DNA from 3 places in the Lactobacillus sp. RTP31084st1_F9_RTP31084_210423 genome. Region 2 is predicted to be linked to each of the others. Evidence: predicted binding sites of a transcription regulator. Region 2 holds the regulator's gene; each other region holds the start of a gene.
The links. The regulator LexA, encoded in region 2, represses DNA repair genes until DNA is damaged. The targets are predictions, from matches to a motif close to CNAACANNTGTTNG.

Region 1 (3,289 bases), 600 kb from region 2:
ACTATTTATGTTGATGGTGGCTGGCTTGTTTAATGGTTGATTAGTTTGGTATACTCATATTTGAATTATTGCAAAAAGTTGAGAGGATATTATGGCAGATATTGGAGATAAATTACGTAGTGCTCGTAAGGCAAAGGGCATGTCAATTGAAGATGTTGAAAAAATAACAAAGATTCAGCGTAGATATCTTACAGCAATTGAAAATAATGATTTTGATCAATTGCCAGGAGATTTTTATGTTAGAGCCTTTATTAGACAATTCGCCGATGTGGTTGGTCTTAATGGTAAAGAACTATTAGCGGACTATAAATCAGAGGTTCCTGAAGCAAAGCCTGAGGAATACGTTGAAAACTCCATCGACAATAAAAGTGAGAAAATTAAAGAAACTACAAATAGTCGTAAAGGAATGTGGCGTAGTTACCTACCTCAGATTGCAACTGTAGTTGGTGTTGTTTTAGTAATTTTGGTAGTTTATATTGTTTATACTCGTTTCTTTACTGGAACTAATCAGCAATCAGCAAATCAAGCTGAGAACGTAACTGTTTCTTCTTCTCGTATTAAATCTTCAAAATCTAAAACTTCATCAAAGAAGAAATCAACTCCAAAGTCTAAGACTTCAGAAGTTAAAATGGCTAGTTTAGGTAATAATAGTTATCGTGTTAGCGGGATGAAAGATGACCGTACTTTAACTTTAGGCACCACTAAGAATGAAGTTTGGGCACAAATTTTAGTTAATGGTTCTTCAGTTTGGCAAGGAACATTAAAGGGAAACGGTAAGCATTCAGTTCAATTACCGCAGAATGTAAATAGTGTTTCTGTGCAAATGGGTAATAGCGTTTCGACTACTTTGACTTTAGCTGGTAAGAAGGTGAATGCCCATAACTCAACGAATCCTGCTTCACCAATGACGGTCAGATTTACTTTTAGTGGACAAAATAGTCAAACTACTAGTACTCAACAAAGTAGCGCAACTACTCAAAGTTCTACTACTACGAATAATGTGAATACGCAGACACAGCAAAATCAACAAGGTACTCAAAACACTCAAAATACTCAAGGGTAAACGAATACCAATCAAAATAATGGAGGTCAAAGTAACCGTTAATGAATTTACCAAATAAATTAACTATGTTTAGAATTTTTATGATTCCAGTTTTTATGCTAGTTTTAATTTTTAACTGGCCGGCTGGTGGTGCAATTGTTTTAGGTGCACATATTTACTGGTCTCATGTATTAGCTGCAGTGATTTTTGCAGTGGCATCAATAACTGACTTTTTAGATGGTCATATCGCTCGTTCAAGAAATTTGGTAACCAATTTTGGAAAATTTGCTGACCCATTAGCAGACAAGATGCTAACAATGACTGCTTTTGTATTTTTAATTTCTTTAAATCTAGCACCTGCGTGGGTAGTGGCTATTATTGTTTGTCGTGAATTGGCTGTTACTGGCTTACGCTTGATTTTAGCTGAGAATAAAGGTCAAGTTTTAGCTGCCAAAATGCCAGGTAAGATTAAAACAACTACGCAAATGTTGTCCATCATTTTCTTATTGCTTGGTGACGTTTACTACATCGGTACCATTTTATTGTATATTTGCTTAATCTTTACAATTTACTCAGGTTATGATTACTTTAAGCAAAGTGGCGATGTATTTAAAGGTGAAATTTAAAATGAAAAGAAGCAGAAATGCTTCTTTTTTTTGAAAAAAATAAAGTTAGTTTGCGTAATAAAAATTAGAGAAATATATATATGAACGCTAGTTTGTATTTCTCTTGCTTTTAGGTAGTCAAACCAAGTATAATTATTATAAATGAATAAGGAGGAAGAGATTTGGCTAAAGATGATAAAAAGAAGGCCTTAGACATTGCCTTAAAGAAGATTGAAAAAGACTTTGGAAAAGGCGCAGTTATGCGTATGGGTGAAAAAGTAGACACTCAAATTTCCACTATTCCTTCCGGTTCACTAGCTTTAGATGCTGCTCTTGGAGTTGGTGGTTATCCACGTGGACGAATTATTGAAGTATATGGACCAGAAAGTTCTGGTAAAACTACAGTAGCACTTCATGCTGTTGCAGAAGTTCAAAAGCGTGGCGGAACGGCTGCATACATTGATGCTGAAAATGCTATGGATCCGGCTTATGCTGAGGCATTAGGTGTAGATATTGATTCATTAATTTTATCTCAACCAAATACTGGTGAAGAAGGATTACAAATTGCAGATACTTTGATTGCCAGTGGTGCAATTGATATTTTGGTTGTGGATTCAGTTGCTGCATTAGTACCACGAGCTGAAATTGATGGTGATATGGGAGACTCTCACGTTGGTTTACAGGCGAGATTAATGAGTCAGGCCTTGCGGAAACTTTCTGGAAATATTTCTAAGACGAAGACAATCGCCGTTTTCATTAACCAAATTCGTGAAAAAGTTGGTGTGATGTTTGGAAATCCAGAAACTACTCCTGGTGGTCGCGCTTTAAAGTTCTACTCTACTATTCGATTAGAAGTTCGTCGCGCAGAACAGATCAAGCAAGGATCTGATGTAATTGGTAACCGTGTTAAGCTAAAGGTTGTTAAGAACAAGGTTGCTCCACCATTTAAAGTGGCAGAAGTTGATATCATGTACGGTAAAGGAATTTCTCAAACTGGTGAATTAATTGATATGGCTGCTGACAAGGATATCATTAAGAAGGCTGGTTCATGGTATTCATACGGTGATGATCGAATTGGTCAGGGACGTGAGAATGCTAAGCAGTACCTTGAAGAACATCCAGATGTGTATGATGAAGTAAAAGAAAAAGTGCGTAAAGCATATGGAATTGATGCTAAAGCTATTGAAGAGCGTGAAAACCCCGAAAAAATAAAGCAGGAGAAGGAAGCAGCAGCGGTAAAAGATGATGCTTCCAATGAGAAAAGTAAAAAAAACTAGTAAACAAATACAGTTAAACCTTGGCTTTTAAAAGTCAAGGTTTTTTGTATGATTGACATCACTTCCGGATACTTTTATTATTAATAATGTGTGAAATAATTCTATAAAAAAGGCGATAGTAAAAGATATGATAAATACAATTTTAGTTCCTGTTGCTGTCGCTATTGTTTCTGTCTTAGTTGGAGGTTGTGCGGGTTATAGTCTTCGTAAGAATAAATGGGAGACTCAAGCTCAGAATGCAGCCCATGATGCAAAACACATCTTGGCAGATGCAGAAAGTAAGGCTAAAGCGGTAGAGGCTGATCTTGCTTCTCAAAAAGAAGCGATGAGAAAAGCTGCAGCTGATGCTAAAAAAGAAAAGATCT
Region 2 (3,289 bases):
AATGAAACTAATTGCCCTACTGACAAAGTATGATTTGTTACTAGTAAACCACCATAAATAATTGTGATTACATAAGTAGCCCCAATAATTAAAGTTCCTAGTGGATCAAACATTGAATCCCACTTAAAAACCTTCTTATTGATCTGAATAGTTTCATCTACCATTTTATTAAAGGCAGTAGAATCTTGCGTGCTTTCGCCAAAAGCCTTTAATACTTTAATTCCAGAAACAGATTCTTGAGTTTTATTATTTAAACGAGAAAATGCCGCTTGTGACTTATCAAAGCTATAATGAAGTTTATCTCCTAATTTCCAGGCCCCTAAAGCCAAAAACGGAAGTGGCAAAAGTGCAATAACAGTTAAGCGAAAGTCTGTAAAGATAATCATTGCTATCATCGTTGTTCCACCAGTGACTAATGAGTCTACTAAAGTTAAAACGCCGTCTCCCGCAACATTTTGAATAGAATTGATGTCGTTTGTTGCATGCGCCATTAAGTCACCAGTCCGGTGTCTTTGATAAAAAGTGCGATCCATAACCATAAAGTGCTTAAACAAACGTGACCGCATTTGTCTTTCTAATTCAGCCGCACCACCCCAAATCTGCTTACGCCAAAAGTAGCGTAATAGATACAAAACAATCGCAGCGGCAACAACCGCTAAAATCAAAGCTGCATATTCACTCCAACTAATTGATCCCTTATCTAATTGATCAGCCATCAATCCTAAAATTCTAGGAGGTACTAAATTTGCAATCGAAGTTAAAGCCAGAAAACTAATTCCAATAATATATCTCTTTTTTTCTTGCTTGAAAAACCAGCCCAATTTGCTGAAAATATTCATTTTTTCACCTCACAATATACAAATAGACAGAGGAATCCGGTCCTCTGTCTATTACCAAATATTAGTAAAGTAAGCTACTACTTTTGTTGTTGATGCTTCATCATATTCATAACTTGATTAAGCTTCTTAGCGGATGGTTTTTGTCCCATTTGCGCCATCATAGCTGCAATCATATCTTCACTAATAGGAGGATTGTCTTGGAAATACTTCTTCATGTATGCACGAGCACCGTAAAATCCGCCGACAAGACCGATTAATAATGCGATAATAATAAGAAAAATTGCTAAACCTAAATTCATTTCCCAAAAACCTCCGAAAATTAATGTACTTTTTCAGCATACCAAAAAAACAGCTATTTTTAAAGTAAAAGATTAATCTTTTCTTAATCCTTTACGACGTTGTGCCTCTTTTGCTTTTTCTGAAGTTACTTCTTTACCATTTTCATCAATAACTACAGTGTCTTCTAATTGCTGCCTAAAGCCTGCACGGAAGTTCTCTAGAAAAGCGGATCTTAATTTCTTGCGTTCTTCAACTTCATCGGGAGTTAATTCGCGTTCTCTACTAATTTTAGTTAGCTCATTAATTCTTTTAATTAGCTTTTCTTCTTCTTTTTTATCCATAATTAAACACCTCACTAAACAATGTTAGTTTACCCTAATTATAGCAATAAAAAAAGACTCGACTACTAAGAACGCCTGTTTGCTGAGATAAAGTTTTTTTGTTAAAATACTAGTAAGTAACTAGATGGAGAAAAAATTATGACTGAACCACATGCAAATAAACAATTAGAAATTTTACGTTTTATTTACGATACCGTTGAAGAACGAGCTTTTCCACCTACAGTTAGAGAAATCTGTAGTGCAGTTGACCTTTCATCAACTTCAACCGTTCATGGTCACTTAGCTCGACTTGAAAAGAAAGGGTATATTTTAAAAGATGCCACTAAGCCAAGAGCAATTGAAGTAACTGAAAAGGGACGAGAAGCTTTAGGAATTAAGCCTAAAGATATTCCAATTGTTGGTGTAGTGACTGCTGGTCAACCAATCTTAGCGGTTCAGGATATCGATGAATACTTTCCTCTTCCACCTGATCTTGAAAATGATGCTGGCGAACTTTTCATGTTACGCGTTCATGGTGAATCAATGATTAATGCTGGAATTTTAAACGGTGATCATGTGATTGTGCGCAAACAATCTAGTGCAAATAATGGCGAGATCGTTGTTGCAATGACTGAAGACAATGAAGCAACAGTTAAGAGATTCTTTAAAGAAGATGGATATTATCGTTTACAACCTGAGAATGATACTATGGATCCAATTATTTTACCTGTGGTTCAAATTTTAGGCAAAGTTGTCGGTCTATACCGTAATAACATTGATTAAAAAAACTGGTTAGGAAATTAATTCCTACCAGTTTTTATTTTTTCACTAATTTAATTAAAGGTTTTATATTTAACCAATCTTGAGCAATTGTATCTGTCAGTTTTCGGTTATAAAAAACCGCGGCTGGGTGATATTGTGGTATTACCGTATATTTTTCTTTAGACCAAACGTAGCCATCTTTTTTACTATTTAATTTCAAAATCGAGGTATTTTTAATAATCTTACCATGCACTTTACTAATCTCATATTTATGATCAAGTAAACGGCTCAAAGCAGTCGTGCCCACAGTTACGATAATTTTAGGTTGAGCATATTGAAGCTCGAAATCTAATAAAGGAGCATGCGCTAGAATTTCTTTTTTAGTTGGTTTTCGGTTAGGGTATTTTACTACTTCTTTATTTTCTTTTTTACTAAATACCCTCTTAACACTATAAGGTCGACTTCTTACTGCGCTTGTAATGTAAACATCTTCTCGCTTTAAGCCAATTGAAGCTAATGACTTCATCAATTCTTTTCCTGAAGCACCATGAAAAGGAATCAGCGACTCTATTTCTTCTCTTCCTGGTGCTTCGCCAATAATCATTAGTTTAGGATGAACTGGACCAGCTCCAAAATTGATCCCTTCTAATTTCATCCCTCTTGATCTTTCCTTAACTTCAACTAATAACTTATCTGGATATCTCATTTTTAATGTAGTCCTGTGCCTTTTTTAAGAGTTCATTCAATTCTTCATAATGCAAGCATTTACTGGCCTCTTCTAAATTCACCCATTTAGAAGCGCCAATTTCACTTTTTTGTAATTTAATTTTTTGAGTTGGAATGAATTCGCTTAAAAACAAAGTTACTGTCTTCAAACGATCACGAGTAATTTTATAAGTGAGACTTTCTTTAAAATTAAAATCATAGTTTGGTCTTAATCCCACTTCTTCGTAAACTTCTCTTTTTGCCGCTTGTACATTATTTTCTCCAGCTTCAAGATGTCCTTTAGGAAAACCCCATGTACGATTAAGCATACTTTGAACTAATAAAAACTCTATTTCATTTTTATTAATTCTATAAATGATACTG
Region 3 (3,289 bases), 210 kb from region 2:
TTTTCTGCGGGATTTATTGATGCCTATACTTATATTCAACGGGGACATACTTTATCTGCTGGACAGACAGGAAACGTCATCTTCTTTGCGTCAGCATTTGCTGACCATAATATTGCAGGTATGTTAAACAGGGCAACAACGTTTATTGCTTTTACCTTAGGATTACTACTTGTTGGACTTTTTCATAAGTATGTAAAAAGTAATTATTGGCGTGTATTTTGTTTATTTCCAATTCTATTTATTTGCTTGGGCGTTGGTTTCGTTCCTAAAAACTTACCAAATTATTATGTAGTTCCGGTAATTGCGTTTGGTTTAGCGGTTCAGAATGCATCATTTAGTAAAATTGAAGGTATGGGATATAATAATGCATTCACAACTGGCAACTTAAAAAAATCTGTAGTTGCTTGGAGCGCATATTTCTTTGGTGAAGATAAGTCACAGCATAACGCAGCTGTTAACTATATGTTCTTGGTTATTGCATTTGCACTTGGTGCAATTGTATCAGCATTGCTCCAAAAGATCTTTGTTTTAAAAACTATTTGGTTTGCTGTTTTACTTTTAGGAGCAATCAATATCGTTTATACGATCTCTTTAAATAAAAGAAAGAAACTATCTTTTTCTAAAAATGAATAATTAATAGAGAAACTTTGAGAATGATAAAACTCAAAGTTTTTTTACTTATAAAAGAGAGTAGCTTAGTTCATCTTGACTATACTTCGTGTAATATATATTATGTAAAGTATAACATAAAAATATATCATATTTGTAATTAATCACAATCACCAGCCCAACCATCAATCAACTAATTATCTACTATTTATCAAAAGTTACTTTTTAAATTTACTAACATTTCAATTAGAACACATTAATCTTTTTACAGTCAGAAATTCTGCTTACCCCTTATTTCACAATTAATCAGCTGAAAATTCTAAGCTAAAGATTTTTATCAATTAATCAGATTAGATTATTAAAAAGCATTTTCTTTAGTGTTGAGATGACGATTCTACGTCTTTTAAAATGGTTCTTGATTAATAGTTGTTAAGTTGTTAGCTATAAGAACTCATAAATTACTGGATGCGAAACTTTTTTGTTCATGGCACATTTCTTTCATCTAAATCCAGTAAGCTTTTAATTAGATCATGTTAGTTCGGATATGCTAGATACTAAGTTGAATATTTCTTAAAATTATTATGAAACATTCAAAATAAAAGGTAAAAAGAGATAAAGCATAATCATAGTAAACCTGGTCATAATAATTTTTATCTATCAATTGTTATTGCGGGTATTTTAATTTATTTTCTTATTAAAATTAAAGTCTAGAATTATCAATATATACGTAATGGTCTTTCATTAAAACAATAATTTTAATGAAAGGTATAAGAGACTCTCCCGAAACATCAATGTTTTGCTGATAATTAATGCTTACAAATTACATTTAATTATTATAAAATTCTATTTTTACCTTTAAAATTACACTTGATTAGTGTCTTATCGATGTCTTCAAAATACTAAGAAAAAACCTCCTCATACATACCAAAAAGCTGTAAGTTTCAGCAAAAAATTCCCGTGAATTGATTTGATGTTTAATTAGAAATTATATCCCGGTCTCCTCTAATTAAATCCAAACATTTATACAGCCTTAACGTCTCAGTTAGTAAATATATAGCTCATAAATACTACTTTCAATCAAATTTTAAATATATAATCAACCCCTTAATTATCGTGAAATTAGCAAAATTAATTTAAAGTAACTTTTCAGTTCATCAATTATCAAATTACCTTAGAATTTTCGCATTCCAATTTTAGTTATGTTCCTCCTAGCAATCTGTAAACTAACTTCTACATTTTCAGGTTATTATTTATCTAATTTCTTCTTACTTATGGATACTCTCCCCCCTCTCCTACTTAGAAAAGATTAGGGGACAAGACTAAATTGCTTAAATAAGATATAATATATACAAACCTATGTTCGAGGAGACTATAAATTGGAAACTAACAAATATTTATCCTTAATTAAACAAGAGTTGGCGAATATGCCTGATTTTATAAAAGAATATAATCTTGGCACCACTCATTCATTAACTACAACATACCAATATTTAACAGAAATTCGTCGCTTTTTTGATTGGTTGAGACAAAATAAATTATCTACAGCTTCTTCCAACAAAGAAATTGAACTAGTGACACTAGAAGACATGCAACGAAATGATGTTATGCTTTATATTCATCATCTTAAACACACAAAAAATCAACAAGGACGATTAAACTCACCTACTACAATTAATCGATCAATTAATGCCCTGCGTTCTTTATATAAATTTTTAACAATTACCTCAGACAATAATCATGGAGAACCATACTTTGATCGTAATGTCATGTTAAAAATTAATTCGTTGAATGATACTAAGACATTGAATTACCGAGCTCATGTTCTAGAATCTCATATGTACATGGGTGATTTAAAATATCAATTTTTAGATTTTATTGAAAATGAATACGATCATAAATGTAATAAACAGTCTCTACCGTCTTTCAAAAAAAATCATGAACGTGACATAGCTATTATTGCATTGATTTTAGGTACAGGAATTAGAGTTTCAGAATGTGTTAGTGTGAATGTTCGTAACATTAACCTAAAAGATGAAATGCTTGATGTGATTAGAAAAGGTGGTCAAAAAGATAGTGTCCCGATTGCTGACTGGACTATTCCTTATTTAAAAAAATATCAAGAAATACGTGCCGATCGCTACCATGCAGATAGAGATGATATAGCCTTCTTTTTAACCAGATGGCATGGAAAAACCAGAAGAATGACTGCAAATGCTGTTGAAAAGATGGTCAATAAATATTCTGCTGCTTTTGGAAAACCTCTAACACCGCATAAATTACGCCATACTTTGGCCAGTGAGCTGTACGAAGTAACTAAAGATCAAGTTCTCGTAGCACAACAATTAGGTCAAAAAGGAACTACGGCAACTGACTTGTATACTCACGTAGATCAAAAAAAGCAAAAAGCTGCTCTCAATAAGATCAATAGACATAAGAATCAAGATTAATTTAAGTATAGTACTATTTTAATTATAATAAATATGATAGTTTATATTAAAAATGAGAGGTATCACTTATGGAGTTAAGAGTTTTAAGATACTTTCTGGCAGTTTGCGAAGAAAAAAATATATCAAAAGCTGCTAATTCTCTTCATATTAGTCAGCCATCCTTGTCAAGACAGTTAAAAAATCTAGAAGAAGAACTTGGTGTAACCTTGTTTTACCGCGGACATCAAGAAATT

Region 1: a site for LexA is predicted at 1,750-1,763, ahead of recA (recombinase RecA). Genes of this name have one in related genera too.
Region 3: a site for LexA is predicted at 1,959-1,972, ahead of xerS (tyrosine recombinase XerS). Genes of this name have one in related genera too.

Annotation. Positions count from the first base shown of each region.
Region 1 is NZ_JBCOVH010000001.1:161,584-164,872, forward strand. Features, by position in the region: gene AB5359_RS00845 (SDR family NAD(P)-dependent oxidoreductase) at 1-33, shown strand, start outside; gene AB5359_RS00850 (helix-turn-helix domain-containing protein) at 92-1,063, shown strand; gene pgsA (CDP-diacylglycerol--glycerol-3-phosphate 3-phosphatidyltransferase) at 1,105-1,668, shown strand; gene recA (recombinase RecA) at 1,830-2,924, shown strand; gene rny (ribonuclease Y) at 3,052-3,289, shown strand, end outside.
Region 2 is NZ_JBCOVH010000001.1:758,110-761,398, forward strand. Features, by position in the region: gene AB5359_RS03725 (ABC transporter ATP-binding protein) at 1-839, opposite strand, end outside; gene AB5359_RS03730 (YneF family protein) at 917-1,138, opposite strand; gene AB5359_RS03735 (DUF896 domain-containing protein) at 1,211-1,459, opposite strand; gene lexA (transcriptional repressor LexA) at 1,598-2,221, shown strand; gene AB5359_RS03745 (uracil-DNA glycosylase) at 2,256-2,906, opposite strand; gene AB5359_RS03750 (bis(5'-nucleosyl)-tetraphosphatase) at 2,890-3,289, opposite strand, start outside.
Region 3 is NZ_JBCOVH010000001.1:550,541-553,829, forward strand. Features, by position in the region: gene AB5359_RS02780 (YoaK family protein) at 1-633, shown strand, start outside; gene xerS (tyrosine recombinase XerS) at 1,986-3,056, shown strand; gene AB5359_RS02790 (LysR family transcriptional regulator) at 3,125-3,289, shown strand, end outside.